One region of the Pseudoalteromonas sp. A3 genome, then DNA from elsewhere that is predicted to be linked to it. Evidence: predicted binding sites of a transcription regulator. Region 1 holds the regulator's gene; each other region holds the start of a gene.
What was found. The regulator sigma-54, encoded in region 1, starts transcription at its own class of promoters, with help from an activator protein. The targets are predictions, from matches to a motif close to GTTGGCACGNNNNTNGNNT.
Positions count from the first base shown of each region.

Region 1 (7,330 bases):
CACTACTTAGCTTTAACGAGCAAGGCGAGCTTGATGTAACCCGCGGCTATGCAAGCGGTATGGGCGTATGGGATACCCAAGTTATTAAGTATGGTTACAGCGACTTTACTAATCAAGATGAAAGTGCTGAGCTTGCAGCAATATTAAAAGAGAACAAAACAAAGGGCCTTGAGTTTATATCTGATAGCGACGCACGCGCAAAGGGCGGGGCACACCCTACAGCGCACTTATGGGATAACGGTACTAACCCAGCGCAAGAGTTACTTAGAGTGCTTGATGTACGTAAAAAAGCGCTTTCGCAATTTGGTATTAACAACATTAAAACGGGCGAGGCACTCTCGCAGTTAGAAGAAAAACTCGTGCCGCTTTATTTATTTCATCGCTATCAAGTAGAGGCTGCAGTTAAGCTAATTGCGGGGGTTAACTACGAATACGAAACACGTAACAACTCACCTGCTAAGGGCGCGCAAGTGGTTGCAAAAGCGCAGCAGCAAGCGGCGCTTAGTGCTATTTTAACAACATTAAAACCGGCTAATTTAATTTTGCCTGAGTCGGTATTAGCGCTTATTCCGCCAAAAGCGTATGGCGAGTCTAAATCGCGTGAAAGCATAACAGGGCGTACGGGTGTAACACTTGATGCGATGGCCTTGCCAGAAGTAGCTGCGCAGCATAGTTTATCGTTATTATTAAACCCACAGCGTTTAAATCGTTTAGCTCAACAACAAGTACGTAATTATAATTTTTACAGCTTAGATGAGTTGTTAGAGCAGCTTTACAGCCAAGTGTTTAATGTGTCATCACCTAATACAATGAAAGGCAAAATCACCCAGCGGGTGCAATTTTTAACTGCAAAAAATATGGCTGATTTAGTCACTAGTGACAAGGTAAGCCCAGAGGTGCAGGCGCAGTTACGTTTCTACTTGGTAAAATTAAGCAAAGAGTACAATCAAAACTCAATGTTAAGTAATACCAGTGTAGGAGAAAGCGCATTTAAACAGTATTTAGCAGAGCAAATAAAACAGTTTTTAAAAGTAGGTAAGTGGCCTGAAAACTTCAGTGGTTTACCAATGCCACCGGGCTCACCAATTTAATTATATGTTTTAGTGTGTAGTGGCTACTTAACCTCAGTTCAGGTTGCTAAATAAGTAGCCACGTTGCGGTGCCTAAAAAGGCAAAAATACCGACAATATCAGTTACTGTTGTAAGTACAACACTACCTGCAAGTGCAGGGTCTATATTCATTTTTTTCAATAAAATAGGAATACATGCGCCAGCAACACCAGCTACTACGAGGTTCATAAACATTGCAAATGCGAGCACGCCGCCAAGCATAAAATCCCATTGCCAAAGCGCAATTACACTGGCTATAAGTATTGACCAAATAACCCCGTTTAATGCGCCTATCGCCAGCTCTTTAGCCATTAAAAATCGTTGGTTAGTTTGGTTAATATGGCCCACGGCAATACCGCGAATAACCAGAGTTAAAGATTGGCTACCTGCTACACCACCCATTGAGGGCACAATGCCATTGAGTACAGCTAAAATAGGTAATATATCTAAGGTGCTTTCAAAAAAGCTGGCCACAAAGGCGGCAGCTAAGGCTGTGAGTAAGTTAACGCCAAGCCATACTGAGCGTTTTTTTGAGCTTTTTAAAACAGGTGCAAAGGTGTCTTCTTCATCATCAAGGCCGGCAAGGCTTAATAAGCTGTGCTCTGCATCTTCACGAATAACATCAACAATATCATCAATGGTGACACGTCCAAGCAAGTGGGCGTTATCATCGACTACAGGGGCCGATATCCAGTTGTGGCGCTCAAATAGCTGAGCAACTTCACTTTCATCCATCGAAATAGGGATAGACTCACAGTCTTCATCCATTAAATCTTGAACAATTTTTTCAGGCGGATTAGTTAACAGTGTACTAAGTGATAATGCACCTAAAAAACAGTTATGTTTATCAACAACGTATAAATCATCGGTGCCCTCTGGCAGCTCACCGCGTAGCCTAATATAACGCAGCACAACATCAAGTGTAACGTCTGGGCGAATGGTCACCGTATCGGTGTTCATTAGCGCGCCTGCTGAGCGCTCTTGGTAAGATAAAGCCTGTGTAGCGCGTTCGCGGTCTTGCGTATCCATAGCGCTAACCACATCTTTGTACACGGTGTCAGGTAGGCTACGTAGGACTTCACCTAAATCATCGTGGCCCATATCCTCAGTGGCCGCGGCAATATGCTCAGGTTCCATTTGTGCAATGATGCCTAAACGTACATCTTCAGAGAGCTCTTCTAGCACATCCCCTTGCACATCTGGGTCAACCAGTTGCCAAAGCATGCGTCTAATTTTATGCGGAGAGGATTCAAGCAGCAGTGCTGTATCACAAGGTGCTGTTTTTGCTAGCATGCGTCTTACTTGAACAAATTGCCCACTATTAAGTGATTTAGTCACTTGTTTTAGTTGCTGTAGTGGATAGTCTTGTTCAAACGCTTCTGGCATTGGCATCCTAAATATTTTTGTGTAATGGAAAGGTGTTTAGTAAGTGGTTTTGCCCACTGTTATTTTCTTTATTTTTTGTGCTAAACCCAATGCTAGGACTAAATTAGTGTTTAAAATTAAGTAACCAAATTTAGCTGGGGCATGGCTTTATTACCCTAAATTAAAGCACTAAATTAGGCGAGTCGGAATACCCTAACTTACTAAATCTTTATAGTTCAGCCTGATAAGTCTTTAACTTATAAGGCTATGGTGCTTTAAATTATTCTTGTTCGTTAAATCGTTGTGCAATTAATTGCCCAACCGCATGCAAAGCTTGCTCTGAATCAGGGCCTTCACAGACTACTTTAACTTCTTTACCTTTACTGCTTTCAAGTAGCATTAAAGCTAATACGCTGTCGCCTGCAGCTTCTTTATCATCTTGGTGTAAGGTGATTTTAGCATCAAACTGCACAGCTAATTGCGCAAGGACCGTTGCCGCTCTGGCGTGTAAGCCTAATTTATTTTTTATTAGAAATGTGTCTTCACAGCGCATAAATTACTATACCTAAACTGAACAGGTTATTATTTTAAGGTTACTTTTCTTGCTCACGATGACGAATTTTGACATTCGGATGCGTCATAGCAAAGCTCTCACCAATGGCTTGCGCTAAATAAACAGAGCGATGTTGACCACCAGTACAGCCAATTGCAATAGTGAGGTAACTACGGTTATTGCGCTCTAAGTGTGGCAGCCAAGTTTGTACAAAGGTTTGAATTTGCCAAGTGAATTTTTGCACTATGCTGTGATTTGCCAAAAAATCTTTTACTGGTTGATCAAGGCCCGTAAGCGGTTTAAGTTCAGGCTCCCAGTGGGGGTTTGGCAAAAAGCGAGCATCAAAAACATAATCAGCTTCTTTAGGTATGCCGTGTTTAAAGCCAAACGATTCAAACGTTACAATAAGTTGCTTATCTTTTTTACCCAGTATTTTTTCGCGAATTGACTCTGCTAATTGGTGCACACTTAAATCGGTGGTATCAAGCATAAAGTCAGCGCGCGTTACAAGTACATCAAGCAGTTCTTTTTCTTTTTTTATTGCTAAATCAAGCGGCAGCGAATCGATGGATAAAGGGTGTAATCTGCGTGTTTCTGAAAAACGTTTGATCAGTGTTTGATCATCACTATCTAAATAAAACAGTGTGGGTTTAGCAAAGTCAGGAAGGTACTCGAGAATATCGTTAAATTCGTCTTGTTCTTTGGGGATATTACGAACATCTATACTAACGGCTATTTTGTCATAGTTATCTGAAACACTTCGCACCAAAGAGGGCAGTAGGTTGACCGGAATATTATCTACGCAATAATAGCCTAAATCTTCAACCACGCGTAAAGCAACCGACTTACCTGAACCAGAACGGCCGCTTATGATAATTAACTCCATTTATAGCCCTTAGTATTTACTACGATTGATCAACAATTACTTGATACAGCTCTGCATCGGTTTTAGCACTACGCAGCTGTTTACAAAATTCTTTGTTGCTCAGTTTATCAGCTATGGTTGCCAGAGTCTTTAGGTGCTGTTGGTTATCGCCATCTGGTACGATGAGTGCAACAAAAATATCAACAGGGCAGTTATCAATAGCATCAAAGTTAACAGGCGTGTCGCTAACAAGTACTAAAGCCAGCGGCTCTTCTACGCCACCCATTCTGCCATGAGGAATGGCGATACCCCGGCCAATACCAGTACTGCCTAGCTTTTCTCTGCTTGCCAGCGCATTAAGAATATCTTGTTGTGGTAAGTAGGGGAGCTTTTCATGAGCTAGCTCACTGATAAACTCTAAAATTCTTTTTTTACTACTAAAAAGGACCGCAGCTTTGCTGCAGTCCTGGCATACTAATGTACTTAATTTCATAATATTAGTGTCTAGCAAGCTTCTCTTTATGTTTTATGACTTGACGATCGAGCTTGTCAATCAACGAGTCTATAGCGGCATACATATCTTGGTGCTCTGTTGAGGCAAATAAATCTGCGCCACTTACATGAATAGTCGCTTCTGCTTTTTGGTTGAGTTTTTCTACATCGAGAATGACATGCACATTGCTAATATGATCTGAGTGCCTTTCTAGCTTTGCAAATTTATTATTTACATAGTCTCTAAGTGAATCAGTTACTTCTACGTGACGACCAGTTAGGTTTAGTTGCATAAGCATTTCCTCTTTGTTTTTTACGTCTTATATCAAACTCTTTCTCTGATTTGACGGTGGAATAGCTAGCGATTCACGGTATTTTGCTATTGTGCGTCTAGCTACTTTAATTCCTTGCTCTGCCAATATATCCGCAATTTTACTATCACTCAATGGTTTAGCTGAGTTTTCCGCGGCAATTAGCTTTTTAATTAGGGCACGTATTGCGGTTGATGAACACTCGCCGCCATTTTCAGTGCTTACGTGGCTTGAGAAAAAATACTTAAGCTCAAAAATACCACGTGGCGTATGCATATATTTTTGCGTAGTAACACGCGAAATTGTCGATTCATGCATTTCTACCATTTCAGCAACATCGTTTAAAACCATTGGCTTCATGGCTTCTGGGCCATGTTCAAAAAATGCCTGTTGCTGTTTTACAATACAGTTTGTTACTTTGAGCAGCGTGTCGTTTCTGCTTTCAAGGCTTTTTATAAACCATTTAGCTTCTTGTAAGTGAGAGCGAATAAATTGGCTATCACCACTTGATTTTACGGTACGTGACATAGCCGCGTACTGACTATTTACGCGTATTTTTGGCATGCTATCTGGGTTTAGCTCTACCACCCAGCGGCCTTTTATTTTTTTAACCGACACATCTGGTATTACATACTCCGACTCTTCCCTTACTATTGTATCTGCAGGTTTTGGGTTGAGGGTATGTATTAGGGTCATGACCTCTTTAAGCTCGTCTTCTTTAAGCTTAGTCTTTTTCATTAATGTACGATAGTCGCGTGCCGCTAATAGATCAATGTGATCGGTTAAGATCATTTTAGTTTGTTCTATAAAAGGGGTGTCTTTATCAAACTGGTTTAGCTGAATACACAAGCACTCTTGTAAACTGCGCGCGGCTATACCTACAGGGTCAAATAACTGAATACGCTTTAAAACGGCTTCTATTTCGTCAAGTTCAACTTCAACTTCGTCATCGTTTTCTTGGTTAAAGCTTTCTAAAATTTCTTCGCAACTTAGCGTTAAAATACCCGAGTCATCTACAGCTTCTACAATGGCAATAGCAATGGCTTCATCAGTGGGGCTAAAAGGAGTAAGCTGAAGCTGCCACATTAAATACTCATGTAGCGTTTCAGTAGAGGCACCTTGATAAATAGACTCATCTTCTGGCATTGGGCCTGAGGATGCCGCAGGGGCTGCGCTCATGTACTCATCCCAAGTTACATCCATTGCCATATCATCGCTAACGGTGTCTTTATTTAAAGCTTCGCCACTGTCTTGCTCGTACTCGCTAGTTGTATCGTCAGCCGATGCGCTTACGGTTACATCATCCGTATCTGCTTTTTGTTCATTTTTTCCAGCCGACTCTTCCGTGTAATCTTGCTCTTCTACTTCTAATAGCGGGTTGCTATCAAGTGCTTCTTGTATTTCTTGCTGGAGATCCAATGTACTGAGCTGCAGCAAGCGAATCGCTTGTTGCAATTGTGGAGTCATTGTAAGTTGCTGGCCCATGCGCAGCTGTAATGATTGCCTCATGTATCTCTAACAATCCTTTTATGTTGTTATAATTAATATTAGCAGATGCTTGTAGGTGTGGCTTAAATGTTACAGCCTAAATTGCTCGCCTAAATAAACATCGCGTACAGTTTTGTCATTTAATACGTGTTCTGGGGTGCCAGATGCAATTAGCTCCCCATGAGAAACAATGTAGGCTTTTTCACAAACATCAAGGGTTTCTCTTACATTGTGATCGGTAATTAATACGCCAATGCCACGGTTTTTAAGATGTTCTATTATTTTCTTTATATCTAACACTGAAATCGGATCAACACCAGCAAAAGGCTCATCCAATAAAATAAATTTAGGGTTTGCTGCCAGTGCTCTGGCAATTTCTACACGGCGGCGTTCACCACCAGAAAGCGCCATACCTTGGCTATCGCGAATATGCTGAATACTAAATTCATCAAGTAAGTTGTTAAGCGTTTCTTCTCGTGCGGCTTTATTGAGCTCTTTACGCGTTTCTAAAATAGCCATTAGGTTTTGATAAACTGTCAGCTTTCTAAATATTGATGACTCTTGCGGCAAATAGCCAATGCCTAAACGGGCGCGGCTGTGCATAGGTAATAACGTAATGTCGTTATCATCAATAGAAATTTTACCTTTGTCGCTAGGTACTAACCCTACAATCATGTAAAAGGTGGTGGTTTTACCTGCGCCATTAGGGCCCAATAAGCCAACAATGCTGCCGGCTTCTACCTCAAGGCCTACATTTTTTACAACTTGGCGGCCTTTATAGCTTTTTGCTAATAGTTCTGCTTTTAAGGTGCTCATGGTTGACCTTCGTTACCTGTTTTTTCTTTAATTTTTGCTTCAACAGGCACTAAAATTGTGTGGACACGATCCGTAGAGTTTTCGTCTTTTTCTGCGCTAATAAGCTGCTGCTGCATGTCGTAGGTAATACTTTTAGCATTAATTTTTTGACCGGCTTGTGCGACTTCAGCATCGCCAACAAGCGTTAAAAAGCGCTTTGCTACGTCGTAACGTACTTCGTTTGCGCTGGCACTCATTACGGTACCGTCGTCTTGTTTTTCTTCGAAGTAGGCTGGGCTGCCAGTGGCAATAAGGAGTTGTTTGTTATCCCCTAAGTCTTCACGTTTATGT
Region 1 covers NZ_JAPCKL010000006.1:202,730-210,059, reverse strand. Annotated here, with positions in the region: gene OIZ54_RS12950 (zinc-dependent metalloprotease) at 1-1,091, shown strand, start outside; gene mgtE (magnesium transporter) at 1,138-2,496, opposite strand; gene OIZ54_RS12940 (HPr family phosphocarrier protein) at 2,756-3,028, opposite strand; gene rapZ (RNase adapter RapZ) at 3,069-3,914, opposite strand; gene OIZ54_RS12930 (PTS sugar transporter subunit IIA) at 3,934-4,386, opposite strand; gene hpf (ribosome hibernation promoting factor) at 4,391-4,678, opposite strand; gene OIZ54_RS12920 (RNA polymerase factor sigma-54) at 4,706-6,205, opposite strand; gene lptB (LPS export ABC transporter ATP-binding protein) at 6,275-7,000, opposite strand; gene lptA (lipopolysaccharide transport periplasmic protein LptA) at 6,997-7,330, opposite strand, start outside.

Region 2 (7,330 bases), 180 kb from region 1:
AAATACCAAACTGCGCGGCTGCACCCAGTAATAACATACGCGGGTTGGCAATAAGCGCACTAAAATCGGTTAGCGCCCCTACTCCCATAAAAATTAATAAAGGGAAGATCCCCGTATCAATACCTACGTAATACACGTAATAAAGCAAACCACCTGGGTCAGAAAGCCCAGCAACCGGAATATTAGTCAGTATTGCGCCAAAGCCAATCGGCAGCAGTAATAGGGGTTCAAAGTTTTTAGAAATGGCTAAAAACAACAACAAACACCCTACCGCAATCATTATTAAGCCAGGAAACGTAAAGTTAGCAATGCCGGTAGCATGCCAAAGGTTTAAAAGACCTTCCATTAAAGCTACTCCTACGCCATCGCTATAATTGCATCGCCCGTTGTCACAGCATCACCTTCAGACACTAAGACCTCAGCCACAGTACCTGAGTGCATTGCACGAACCTCGGTTTCCATTTTCATCGCTTCCATAATAACAACCACATCGCCTTCGTTTACGGCTTGGCCTGCTTTTACTTTTACTTTAAAAATATTACCCGCCAGTGGCGCATTCAGTGTTTCACCTGATGCAACCGATGCTGATTGTGGTAAGTGCTCTGAATCTTTTAGCGTTACCTCTTTAAGCTCGCCACCTTGTGCAACCACTACATCGTAAACTTTACCGTCAACTTTAACGCTGTATTGCTCAGCGCTAACACCTTTGTTGCTTGCAGGTTTTGCTGCAGGCTTAGCGTTTGCATCATCAGCACTTGGCACTGCTTCAAAGGCATCTGGGTTGTTGCGATTTTTAATAAATTTAAGGCCAACCTGTGGGAATAATGCATAGGTAAGCACATCATCTATTTGCTCATCAGCAAGTGTTAAGCCTTGTTCTTGCGCTTCTTTTTGCAGCTCTGCTTCAAGCGATGCAAGCTCTGGGGCTATATTATCTGCAGGGCGACACGTAATAACCTCGCTGCCATCAAGCACTCGCTCTTGCAGCTCTTTATTCATAGGTGCTGGTGTTAAACCATACTCGCCTTTTAAAACACCGGCGGTTTCTTTGGTAATTGTTTTATAACGCTCACCCGTAAGCACATTTAGTACTGCTTGTGTGCCTACAATTTGCGATGTTGGAGTAACTAGCGGGATAAAACCTAAATCTTCACGCACGCGTGGGATCTCAAGTAATACTTCATTTAGCTTATCTGCTGCGCCTTGCTCTTTAAGTTGGTTTTCCATGTTGGTTAACATGCCACCAGGTACTTGTGCGAGTAAAATACGGCCATCAACACCTTTAAGGCTCCCCTCAAAGGCAGCGTACTTTTTACGTACATCTCTAAAATAAGCCGCTATTTCTTCTAGCTGGTTTAAATCTAATTCGGTATCGCGGGGCGTACCTTCAACAATTGCTACAATGGTTTCTGTAGCTGAATGACCGTAAGTCATACTCATTGAAGAAATAGCGGTATCAAGCATATCAATGCCTGCATCAATGGCTTTTTGATACGTAGCGGTACTTAAACCGGTGGTTGCATGGCACTGCATAGCAATAGGGATAGAAACGGTTTCTTTTAGCCCTTTAATAAGTTGCTCTGCATCGTATGGTTTTAATAAGCCTGCCATATCTTTAATACAAATAGAGTGACAACCTAAATCCTCTAGCTGTTTTGCAAGGGTTAACCACATATCAAGAGTATGCACAGGGCTTACAGTATAAGAAATAGTGCCTTGTGCGTGTGCTCCTACTTTTACAGCTGCTTTAATTGCCGTTTCTAAGTTACGTACATCGTTCATGGCGTCAAAAATACGAAATACATCTACACCATTTTTGTGGGCACGCTCTACAAACTTTTCTACCACGTCATCGGCATAGTGGCGGTAACCCAATAAATTTTGCCCGCGCAATAGCATTTGCTGTTTAGTATTAGGCATTGCTTTTTTAAGGGCACGAATACGCTCCCACGGATCTTCACCTAAATAACGAATACACGAATCAAACGTAGCGCCGCCCCACGACTCAATAGACCAATAACCGGCATCATCAAGTTTGCTAGCAATAGGTAGCATGTCATCTAAGCGCATACGGGTTGCAAGTAAAGACTGATGAGCATCGCGTAAAACAAGTTCTGTTAATTTTAATTTAGCCATGTGTGCCTCTTATTTATTATTTGATTTGTACTGAGCAATGGCAGCACTAATAGCAGCGATGTGCTCGTTTGGCACACCTTGAGATTTTAAAGATGGTGATTTAACCGGTATTGCAACTTCAGCCTCGTCAAAACGAGCAACCAAGTTAGACATGAGTGACACAGCACCAATCAATATTGAAAGAAATACAAACACGCCCACCATGCCCGTAAGCATCAAGCTACCTGCGGTTGTGAGTACAGCTCCTATATCCATTTTTCTCCCCCTGCACTATATAGCGATATAAAAAACCGCTTTATTTAAATAATTATTCACCGAATGATAACAAAACTTTTAACTTTGTCCACCACCTGTCAATTGGTAAAACCAATTAAAATTAAACTAACATACAGTCACAATAGTTAACATAGCTAATACAGGGTTAAATTAGCTTAGATATAGATGATAAAAATAACCGTTATAGGCAAAGGTTATATGGTTAAACCCAAAAAAACTTAAAAACTATAAAAAATAGTAAGTTAAACGGCAGGTAAAAAATCAGCTTGGCTAAAATGTAAATTGGTCTTACCAAGACTAGTAAAGCAGCGCGCAAAAAATATTTATTTTTTTACTCTCTTTACAATAGTGTGAATAAGTTACATCGTTAAACGTAAAACTTACCAATCCTAAATTTATAATCTTCGCCCCAAAAACCATAACATATTGAAAAATAATAAAATTAAACTCTGGCACGCAACTGGCATTATTACTTTCGAACGAATTTGATAACCAAGGAGAAAACAATGTTACGCTGGACAATTACATTTTTAGTTATTGCTTTAATCGCTGCAGTGTTAGGTTTTGGTGGTATCGCAGGTGCCGCAGCTGGTATAGCAAAAATTATATTCTTTATCTTTTTAGTACTTTTAGTGATTTCTTTAGTTTCAGGTGCGCTGCGCGGTAAATCGCCCAGGTAGCTACTAACATACTTAAAACACTAAACAATCAACATATACAAGGAATTACATTATGAACTCAACAACTTTAAAAGCAGCACTAATCGCCGTATTTGCAGGTTTCTTTATGATGGGTTGTGAAGACAACCATGCAGAAGAAGCAGGTGAGCGTATTGATGAAGCAGTAACTGACGTGCAAAACTCTGTTGAAGATGCATGCGAAAATGTAAAAGAAGGCGTTAACGCAGAAGAAACTAACTGTTAATCTGTTTGGTAACGTAAAAAACGGCTTTTAATAAGCCGTTTTTTTGTGCGCTAATAAAAAGCGGCTTCTAACTCTTATAATGCATAGCCTACATTAACGGGTGTGATTTTTACGCTAGCTTGTTAAAATAGCGAAAACTATTACTTATTAGCAATTATGGCACTGACCACCACTTACACACTCGATAAACCCTACTACTACGAATGCTTTGACGAGTCCCACTCTTATAGTAAAGCAGCCAAGCCAAAGTATTTTTTGCTGGCATTACTGGTGTGCTTAGGTTTAATTAGTATTTACGCTATGGATGATCATTACCTAGGTACATTTTTAATAATGCTGGGTGTATTAGAATGCGTTGCCTTTTATTACCGCAGGCCTTGGTGGGTTACGCGCCAAATGTTTAGTCGTGCTTCGGGCTCAACGGTTACTCTTTCGTTTACCGATGACGCTATTAGCACCGAAAACCACTATAAAAGCCATACATTTAAGTGGGCAGAAATAACCCATATTATTAAAACTAACCACGGCTACTTAGTGCACCATAATAAAGGTATGCAATATATTTCTAGCAGTGTATTAACCGATGAAATGCGCGATTTTATAAACAAAAAGTTAGCAGTAAAAAGCCATTAAAATAGCTTTATACTGCTACACGACATATCTTGTTAGCTCTGTTTCACTCAAGGCCTAATATTTTAGGAAATCAGCCGAAAAATGATGGTTTTGCATACCTATAGTACCTTTAACTCTATTCCTCTGCTCACAGTAAAGTAAAAAATGAGTGCTTATTTTAGTTAAGATATTTAACCAGATAGATAATTTATATTAAAAAAATTGCAGACTATACTAAATAAGCTCAGCCTTTTTATGCCTAGTAAACTTTGCATGCACTAATTTATAAAGTGCAGGCAATATTAATAGCGTCAGTAGAGTTGATGAAATAATTCCGCCAACCACAACCGTTGCCAGCGGCCTTTGTAGCTCAGCGCCGGTGCCTGTATTTAGCGCCATAGGAATAAACCCTAAACTCGCCACTAAAGCCGTCATAAGTACTGGGCGCAGGCGCGAGAGCGCACCGGTTTGTATTGCATCTATTAAACTAAGCCCATCGGCTCTTAACTGCTTAATAAACGACAGCATAACCACGCCATTTAATACCGCTACACCACTTAGCGCGATAAACCCCACACCTGCCGATATTGATAACGGCATATCGCGTAGCAGTAACGCAAGCACACCACCACTAAGGGCAAGTGGTACGCCGCTAAATATAATTAACGAATCACGAAGTGAATTAAACGCGCTATAAAGCAGGCCAAATATAAGTAATAAAGTAACCGGTACCACCAGCGATAGCCGCTTACTTGCCGATTCTAGTTGTTCAAACGTGCCGCCGTATTCAATCCAATAACCACTAGATAAATTAAGCTGCGAATTTAAAGCGGCTTGCGCATCGCTTACAAAGCTTGCTAAATCGCGCCCTTCTACATTTGCAGTTACTACAACATTACGCTTACCGCTTTCACGGTTTATTTGATTAGGCCCTTTATTAATACTAATATTTGCTACTTCCCCAAGCGGTACAAATGCAAGGTCGGGATTAGCACTTTTTGGCACTGCAACAGGTAAACGTGCAAGCTGTGTTACATCGCTCGACCAACGCTCATCTAAACGCACTAATAACGAAAAGCGTTTATCGCCTTCATAAATAAGCCCAGTTTGCACACCACCTATAGCAGCACTTACACTTTGCTGTATATCGGTTACTGTTAAACCTAGCAGCGCCATGTGGTCACGAAGCGGCGTAACCGAAAGCGTAGGCAGGCCTTCCATTTGCTCAAGGCGTACATCGGTTGCACCAGTAATATTTTGTACCAAGGCTGTGGCTTTCTCACCGAACTGTTTTAATGTTGATAAATCATCGCCATAAATACGCACAGCCACATCGGCGCGCACGCCAGCAATTAGCTCGTTAAAGCGCATTTCTATTGGTTGGGTAAACTCATAGTTATTACCGGGTACTTCATTGACTAAATGACGAATTTGCTTAACCAGTTCTTCTTTGCTTAAAGCGGGGTTAGGCCATTGCTCGCGCGGTTTTAACATTAAAAAGGTGTCGGCAACGTTAGGTGGCATAGGATCGTTTGCTACATCGGGAGTACCAATTTTTGAAAATACTTTTTCAACTTCAGGTATGGCTAAAATGGCTTGCTCTAGCTCTTTTTGCATTTTTACCGATTGCTCAATACCGGTACCGGTAATACGCAGTGCATGCATGGCTATATCGCCTTCATCTAGCTGCGGTAAAAACTCAGCGCCCATATTTTTAACTTTAAAGCCAAGTGCAATCACTAAAATACCCGCAATACATACCATCACCCACGGTAACTTAAGCGATAGACCAAGTAGCGGTTTATAGCCTTTTTTAATACCTCGCATAACTGCATTTTCGCTTTCACTCACCTTGCCACGTACGAATACCGCAATAGCGGCAGGTACAAAGGTAATGGCAAAAATAAGTGCGCCAACTAGTGCAGCTACAACGGTAAATGCCATTGGCTGAAACATTTTGCCCTCAACCCCGCTTAGTGCAAACAGCGGTAAATACACCAGCATAATAATTAAAATGCCAAATACTGCTGGGCTGAACACTTCTTTAGTGGCGGCGGTTACCACATTTAAACGCTCGTTTAGTGTAAGTAGCCTGCCATGCTTATGTTGCGCAAGGCCAAGTTGCCTTAAACAGTTTTCAACTACTATTACAGCGCCATCAACAATTAAACCAAAGTCGATTGCGCCTAGGCTCATTAAGTTACCCGACACTCTATTACCTACCATACCTGTAATGGCAAATAACATACTAAGCGGAATAACCATGGCCGTAATTAATGCGCCAGTTACATTACCCAGTAGTAGCAGTAAAATAACAACCACCAGCACCGCGCCTTCAAACAGGTTGGTTTTTACAGTGTCTATGGTTTTATCAACAAGGGTTGTTCTGTCGTACACGGGCTCAACCACTACACCAGCTGGTAAGCTAAGTTGTACATCTTTAAGTTTTTCAGCCATGGCTTTTGCCACTACGCGGCTGTTTTCACCAATGAGCATCATGGCGGTGCCAAGCACGGTTTCTTTACCATTATAAGTAGCGGCGCCGGTTCTGAGCTCTTTGCCTAAACGCACGTTGGCCACATCTTTTATGCGAACGGGTGCATCATCGCGCTTAGCAACCACGGTATTGGCTATATCATCAATGGTTTTTAATTGCCCTGGTGAGCGCACTAAATATTGCCCGTCAAAACGCTCTATAAACCCTGCACCTTGGTTACTGTTATTTAATTTAAGTGCTGTAATAACATCACTTAGCGTGAGCTTATAAGCGAGTAGTTTTTCTGGCATGGGCGCTACTTGGTACTGGCGCTCAAAGCCTCCTTGGCTGTTTATTTCGGTAACGCCTTTTACTTTTAATAGCTGCGGGCGAATAACCCAATCTTGCAGGGTACGTAAATCTTCTGCATTAAATGGCGTACCATCATCTTTTAATGCACCGTTATTTGCATGCACAGAATAAGTAAAAATCTCCCCTAGCCCGCTAGCAATTGGCCCTAAGTTTGGTTCAATATTGGCTGGCAAGTCTGATCGAATACTTTGTATGCGCTCTGATATTTGTTGGCGCGCCCAATAAATATCGGTGCCTTCATTAAAAATAACGGTAACTTGCGAAAGACCATAACGCGAAATTGAGCGGGTATAATCAAGCTTTGGAATACCCGCCATTGCAGTTTCAATTAAATACGTAATACGCTGCTCGGCTTCAAGCGGGGTAAAGCCCGGCGCTTTGGTATTTATTTGCACTTGCACATTAGTTATATCGGGTACGGCATCAACGGCTAAATTTTGTGTGTTGTATACGCCAAACCCAGCAAATAAAAGTGTGAGTGCAAGCACCATCATGCGGCGCTTAACCGCAAACGAAACTATCCAGTTAATCATG
Region 2 covers NZ_JAPCKL010000006.1:20,738-28,067, forward strand. Annotated here, with positions in the region: gene OIZ54_RS12060 (sodium ion-translocating decarboxylase subunit beta) at 1-346, opposite strand, end outside; gene oadA (sodium-extruding oxaloacetate decarboxylase subunit alpha) at 358-2,136, opposite strand; gene OIZ54_RS12070 (OadG family protein) at 2,146-2,391, opposite strand; gene OIZ54_RS12075 (DUF1328 domain-containing protein) at 2,919-3,092, shown strand; gene OIZ54_RS12080 (hypothetical protein) at 3,145-3,336, shown strand; gene OIZ54_RS12085 (YcxB family protein) at 3,493-3,969, shown strand; gene OIZ54_RS12090 (efflux RND transporter permease subunit) at 4,183-7,329, opposite strand.
Region 2: the regulator sigma-54 is predicted to act here: its motif matches at 2,861-2,879, upstream of OIZ54_RS12075 (DUF1328 domain-containing protein).

Region 3 (7,330 bases), on a different contig from region 1:
TCTACCCCTTGCCAAGTTGCTAGCTCCTTAACAGAGTCGCCACTTAGCGCTAACTCACCTTTTATATCTTTACCTTGGCGAGCAATACTGCCGTTAAAAGTAAGATCGACCAAGCGAGAGTCTACGCTTTGAGTAACCTCAAATGTCGCCCCTTCAATTGCCTTTGCCGGCGTATCAAGCTTTACATCTAGCTCAAAGCGCTCTTGCATATATGTAATGCCGCCTTTGATCTCTAGTGTTTTACGTAGTGAAGGAAGTAAAATAGCCAATTCCAAGTCACTAATTTGTTGTTTAGCGCCTGTTTGCCCATCTAGGTAAGTAAACGTACCACCGTAAATAGCCACTTCACCTAACTCTATATCAAAGTTCTCTGGTAGTTTAACAGCCTCACCTGATTGAGTTTGCTCTTGCGGCTGCTCTGCTACAGCATCAAATAACTGCCAGTTAGCTTTACCGTTTTTATCAGTTTCTAATAAAATATTGGGCTCGTTAATAACAAACTTATCAAGTTTGAATTCGCCGCCAAATAACGATAACCATGGTATGTGCACAGCTAATTGCTCCATACTTGCCATGTCGTCGCGCGAGCCTGTCTGCATGTTTGCAAAGTGCACATCGTTAAGCTCTAACTTTAATGCAGGAAATACACTAAGCGTTTTATCACCTTTAATAGTAAGTGTGCGCCCTGTTGTTTTTTCAACCTGTTCAGATACTTTATTAAAAATAGTATCTGTTGGGATTAAAAACGGAGCGGCAATAATTAACGCAATACAAAGTAAGAGTATTACACCAACAATTTTGAGTAAGGTCTTCATGATCATCCTTTCAAACGTGCAAATAATGTTCTTATCATAGCGAGTGTTAGCTTTAAAATCATTGTCGTTGTGACAAAAAAGCACTTTATTGTAATTTATTTAATTTGAAATGAATTTATGCTTAAAAGTAAACGTTGCGAAATTGGTACTAAAAGTAAAGCTCATCAAGTTTAAATCTAACCAAGTATTAAACCCTACAACATTGCATCCCTTGAATTGTTAGGTATGATGCACGGCCCTGTTGCTATTGGCGTATTTGCGCTAAAATAAAGCAGCTAAAAAATGTATCTACTCGGAGACTCTACAAGGCATGAAAAAACTGCTAATTTCACCGTCAAAAATGGCGCTAGGCGAACAAGAAAGTCAAATTTACCAAAACATCTTGAAGCAAGCTTCAGAACTAAGCCTAAACCTAATGGCCGTGAAAGTAGAAAACCACCCAGAGGATTTTTTAGGCTGGTGTTATGAGCTGCTAAGTGCAAGTAAAGACCGTATAAATTACGATTTACTAGAGCCACAGCAACTACCAGTTTTAAAAAAGCTGCACGACCAGCTAACCTCAGCAATTAGCTTTTTACAGCTTAAAACACTACGTGTAGCACCTTGGCCTGTTATTAGTATGTTTGTAGAGCAACATAAAAAACTTATTGCACTGGACGAACAGCTTCGCCTTACCACGTATTTGCACAGCATTCGTGAGCAAGCACTAAAAGATATGATCCCAGAGGATTTACTGGCATTTAGTGGTAAACACACTGCCACGCTCGACCCAAGCACCTATAACTTTGATGTTGAATGGTTCGCATCAACAAAAAGTGCAAAGGGTTTTCATCAAATGCTAGCCGACTTGCCTGGCGCGTTTGACGATGCACTTGCTAACATCCCGCTTGAAGGTGATGTGAGCGAAGCTGATTACCAACAGTTTGTTGTTGCTTATTTACTTGCCTTTAACGGTAGCGATGAAAAACCAACCCTTGCCCCTGCTACACGTTTATTAGCAATGCGCCGCCCAGATGTATTTACGCCAATTAGTAATAGCCGTCTTGATGCATTATGTGCAGCTTTAGGTATTACTAAATTAAACAATCGCGACTTTGAGCGCTACTGGCAAGATATAGTACAAAGCATTCATGCTATGTCGTGGTTTAAAATGGCTAATGGCAGCAATGAACTAGAAGAGCAACTAGTTAGTATAAAAGCGTTATTACCGTGCTTTTTTTACTATGCAGATGCCAGCACGGCCGACAACTCAAATTATATTAAGCTATTAAATAAACCTAAACGCAGCACAACAAGTGCAGGAAAACCACAGCGTAGAGGTAAAGAGTCAGCCGAAATACTTGTAGACCGTGCACTTGCAGCCGATGACATTCCCGAGCATATTCGTAGCAAACGCGACTCTATTATTAGCGAAGTACAAAAAGGCCGCGGAGTAAACGAAACAATTAGTCTTATGCGCACTATATTTGGCTAAATCTACCTAACCTAACTGTATTTTTCTGGTGCAGTTAGGTTAATTTATGCACCAGCAGTGTGCGTTTTTTAATTAACCTCCTCAATCATTCCCTCTTCTAGAACTTCTCAACATATTGTTTTATAAAAGTAAAAAAACAGTTTTATAGAAATTATTTTAAGCTGGCACATACAGTGCAATTGCATTCCCAGTTAAACAATAAAACACCGCCAGTCAAAGGGTTGCCAATAAGAGAATAAAAACCTAGGCGATAAAAATCATATAACGGGAAATGGACATGCTAAAACTAAAAAAAACCATCGCAATTAGCGCAATAGCTTTATTCGGTGCTACATCTTTAACATCAACAGCCGTACATGCAGAAGTAACAGCAAACGCAGCGGCTACGTCTAACTACTTATGGCGTGGTCAAGAGCAAACTGGGGGCGATGCTGCTATTTCTGGCGGTATTGATTACGCTGACGAGTCAGGCTTTTATGTAGGTACCTGGGCATCAAATGCTTCATGGGCCGATGAAATGACTTATGAGCTTGATGTTTACGCGGGTTTTGGTGGCGATATTAACGACACATTTAGCTACGATGTAGGTTACATTTATTACGCTTACCCAGATGCAGCTTCTGAGGCAGATGCTGATTTCTCTGAAATTTACGGTAGCATCAGCGCAGAAGGCTTCACCTTTGGCGCTGCAATCCTTGCCACTTCAGCGGCAGATGGCGATGGCACCGACTTTGGCGATTCATTATACCTAAATGCCGATTACAGCTTTGCTGTTGGCAGCAATGGTACTGAGGTTGCGCTGCACTTAGGTCACTACTCTGGCGACTTTATAGGCGATGATAATATTATTGATTACGGTATCTCTGTATCAAAAGATGGTTTTACTTTTGGCGTATCTGACACCGACATGGATGAGTCAGATGTTAAAGTTTACGTAGGCTACGCTGTAGACTTTACGCTTTAAAACAAAATGTGTTACTTGCTGCAACACTAAGGGCCTTTTGGCCCTTTTCTCGTTTAGGGCACCCTAAATACTCACAGCGCCTTTTAATTTTAGCGACTAAAGCACCTTACTATATAACCCACTTCGGTTAATCGCCGAGCTCCTCGCTGCTATTACCTCTTTTTACCAATATGCTAATTCGCTTTATTAAGCTTTATTGCGCATTGGTATTAGCAATTCGCTAAAACAAAAAAGGCCGCATTAAAGGCGGCCTTTCCGTTAATCGTTAATCATTAAAACTTAGCTAGGTTGTTTTTACTGTCTTTATCTACAAGCTTAATGTACGGGTCAACCCCTGCGTACACTGGTTTTTCTTTTACTTTTAGCTCAATAGTATTAGTACCAGAGACTATTTGATGCTTTTGCGAGTAAATAACAAAGTCTTCAGCAAGTAGGTTTTCAGGGTCATCGCTAAACAATGCAATATCAATTAGCTCATCGAGTGGTTGCTCAGTTTCTTCACCTTGTCCATCGGCATGCTGCTTAGTTGCTTCAACGCTCAGTGTTACTGTATAAAAACCTTCGCTATCAACATCATCTGTAACCGACACTGCTTTCATTTCAAGCTCATAAAGCGTTATATATTTAAACTGATCATCAATAAAACGTTGTTCAGCTTGTGTTGCATCTCGCTTTAAATAACTGAGTAAATCAAGTGTGGTTGGGTATGGCGTTGCTTGGTATTTAAACTCATTCAAAAACGCTTTAAGTGCGGCATTTAAGCGCTCTTCACCTAATAGGTCATACAAAGCCATCATCGCAACCGAGCCTTTATTGTAATGAAGATATTGTTGAGACTGCGTTTTATACAGCGGCATTTCTTCAAAGGCTTCGCCTGTGCGGCCCATTAAGTATCTATCTAACTCGTACTTTAAGAATTTACGAAGCTTCTCGGCGCCAAAGCGTTTTTTTAGCACCATAAGCGCACTGTATTGGGAGAGCGATTCAGAAATAACGGCACTGCCCTCTACATTAGCCCCAGATACTTGATGCCCCCACCATTGGTGTGCAACTTCATGTGCGGTTACATAGTAAGGTAGGTCAACTTTACTCTCATCTCTTAAGTCTGTGATAAAGCCAATACTTTCTGAGTAAGGCACCGTATTAGCAAAACTTTGCGCAAACGAGCGATACTTAGGAAACTCAATAATACGTAACTGCTTATGCTGATATGGCCCAAATGCTTGTGTGTAGTAATCTATTGAGTCTTGTACTGACTCAATCATACGGTCAACATTCCATGCATGATCTTTGTGGTAGTACACCTCAATATTTACACCGTTATGTTCAACCTTTTTGCTTTCAAGCTCCGCCGAAAGAACAGAATAAAAGTTTATAATTGGAGCATCCATTTCATAAACAAAAGTACGTCGTCCGTCTTTTACACTTTCACTTTTTAAATAACCGGGTGTAATTGCAAATTGTGACTCATCGGTGGTTACTGTTGCCTTGTAGTTTATAAAGCCATTAGCAGGCCCAAACTCATTTTGCGTATAATAGCGGCTGTCTTCTAGTTTATGTGCACGTTCAAGCTCGGGTAAATCGTGCTTACGGCGCTCATACTTATCCGCAATTTGAAAATACTTTTGATAACCAAAATTTGGTAATAATTCTCTATTATTTACAAATGTACCATTGTGCACGAGTTGAGTATCAGATCCTCTATCAACAAAACCGTCGTGTTCACGAGAAACAGAAAGCTCACCTTCGCGTACTTCATTAGGCATTAGCGGTTGTTCAAACTCAAACCATACCATGCCAAAATCGGTTAAACGCTCAACTATTTCCCCGCCCGCCATTTTTACATCCCAGCTTTTAGATTGGCTAGGCTCGATAATTAACACACGGGTTATTGGCTCGTTTGCGGTATTGGTAAACTTAATTTTAGCCACGGCGTTTAAAGCACGCTTTTTAGGATAAATATCAATGTGTAAATCAACATCAGTTATTATAGGCAGCGGTAAGTCTTTGTATTGTGAGAACTCTTGCTCATACCTTACTTGTAGCGCTTCGTTATCATCACTTGTTACAAACTCGTTGATTACACGAGTGTTGTAATAAATGTTATAACCCGCGCCCACAAATACCAATAAACTTATAACGGCTGCAATCTGGCCTTTTAAAGACATGTTGTAACGCACTAAAGATAAACGAGTACGCAATGTTTGCGATGGACCACGGTGCCATAAAGCAAAGCCTACAATAGCTAAAAACACACTCAATGCACCCCAATATAGGGTATACCAATGCGCGCCTTGTAAAAAATGCCCGTAACCGTTTATGTCTGAATACGGTACGCTACTGCTTTGCGAAAAATGATACATATGATGCTCAAACCCGTAAGCACCCATTACCATTTGAGCAATGTAATACAGAATAAACAAACCCATACCTATGTATTTATTAGGGCTAATTATTTGTAAAAAGAACGCCAAAATAGCCATCATAATTAAAGGCAGTAATGTAAGGTAACCCAACCTAAATAAGTACTGGCCAAGCTCTAGGTTAAATTGCCCCTTAAATAGCTGCACCGCAATGGTAAACATTATGCCTACTAAATAAAGGCCACAAACTGCAGTGATTAGCGCAATAATTTTAGATACCCAAAACACACTGTTATGCACCGGGTAGCTGTCAACAATATCGCCCATACCACTGTGGCGTTCTCGCCAAACCAGCTCTGCGCTGTAATAAGCAATAATAATAAACATAAATATAGCGGAGGCGTTTTGAATAATGCCCACCATGTTTTGTGTGAGCGGCCAATCTGTTGTGCCATATGCGCCAATAGGCGCAAAAAGTGGTGCGAGTAACGTAATAATACTGACACCCGCTAAAATCATAAAAGGAGCACTTAATATAACCTGCTTAAGCTCAAATAAGCTGCGCATTACTAATTGCGATTGCGTATTGACCCCTTTTGACTTGTAGTTTTTAGCGCTGCTAATAAGTGCTGCTTGTTTATTTTTTACAAACGTAGAGACAGCAAATTGCTTTTTCTGTTTTTTAGTGACTACGCGATTAGCTAACTTTCCGAGGCCAAAAAACATCGCTAAACTTAGTGCTACCCATAAAATACGGTTAATTAAAAAATCGCCCGAAAGCGTTAACACTTCAGTATTTTTATCACTTACAGTCCAGTAACGGGTTAAGTCAATTAACGACCCTGTGCCAAATGGATCTGCGTAAACAACAATATTTCTAAACGCTAAATCGTCAAAATAGATACTCGCCAATTGGTAGCTTATATAGATCACCACGGCCGTTACATATACCGCCATTATGGTTTTAAAATAAACCGCCACACTATTAAAAATAGCACTGAGGACCAATAAACTTGGCACTGCTAAATATAAGAAAGGCGCAGCGTAATATATAAACTTATTAGGGCCTACTAGCTCACTATCGAGCCAGCCAACCAACAAGCCAAACTGAGATCCCAAAAACACGCCTAGTGGCACAGTTAAAAAAACAACGAGCACAACCAAGTAAGCACCAAAAAAACGCCCTGATTGATAAGCAAGCGGGTTAACGGGCTTACTAAACACCAGCTCATCCATTTTGGTCTCGCTGTTGCGAATCGCTGAGCTTGCAACAAAGTTAACCACTAAAAACATAGCAAGCGTACAAAAGGTAACCGTTAAAACCATAATGGTATAAGGCGAGTTCATATGAACATTAGCCCCACCTAGCGGAAACTTACTACTGGAGCTTATAAAAAACGCCATAAAAAAGAAGATTAATGAGGTCACATAAAACGAAGGCTGGCGCACAAAATAGCGCAGCTCAAACGCGAGCATATTAAAAAACATAGCGCCCCCTTATACTACTTGGCTGTTACGATGATTAAGCAACGTAGAAAAATACACATCTTCTAGGTTTGCACTGCTGAGCTCAAAACCTTCAGGGGCTTCATTGGCTAATACATGTAATATGGTTTGCCCAGCAAATAAGCGTTTTGAAATAACAGGCAGTTGCGGCTCAAGCTCTAGTGCTTCTTCTTGGCTCATGGCTTTGCGCCAAATTTGGCCTTGGAGT
Region 3 covers NZ_JAPCKL010000014.1:99,295-106,624, reverse strand. Annotated here, with positions in the region: gene OIZ54_RS18185 (AsmA family protein) at 1-815, opposite strand, end outside; gene OIZ54_RS18180 (hypothetical protein) at 1,126-2,289, shown strand; gene OIZ54_RS18175 (TorF family putative porin) at 2,567-3,253, shown strand; gene OIZ54_RS18170 (ABC transporter permease/M1 family aminopeptidase) at 3,526-7,104, opposite strand; gene OIZ54_RS18165 (ABC transporter ATP-binding protein) at 7,114-7,330, opposite strand, start outside.
Region 3: the regulator sigma-54 is predicted to act here: its motif matches at 2,450-2,468, upstream of OIZ54_RS18175 (TorF family putative porin).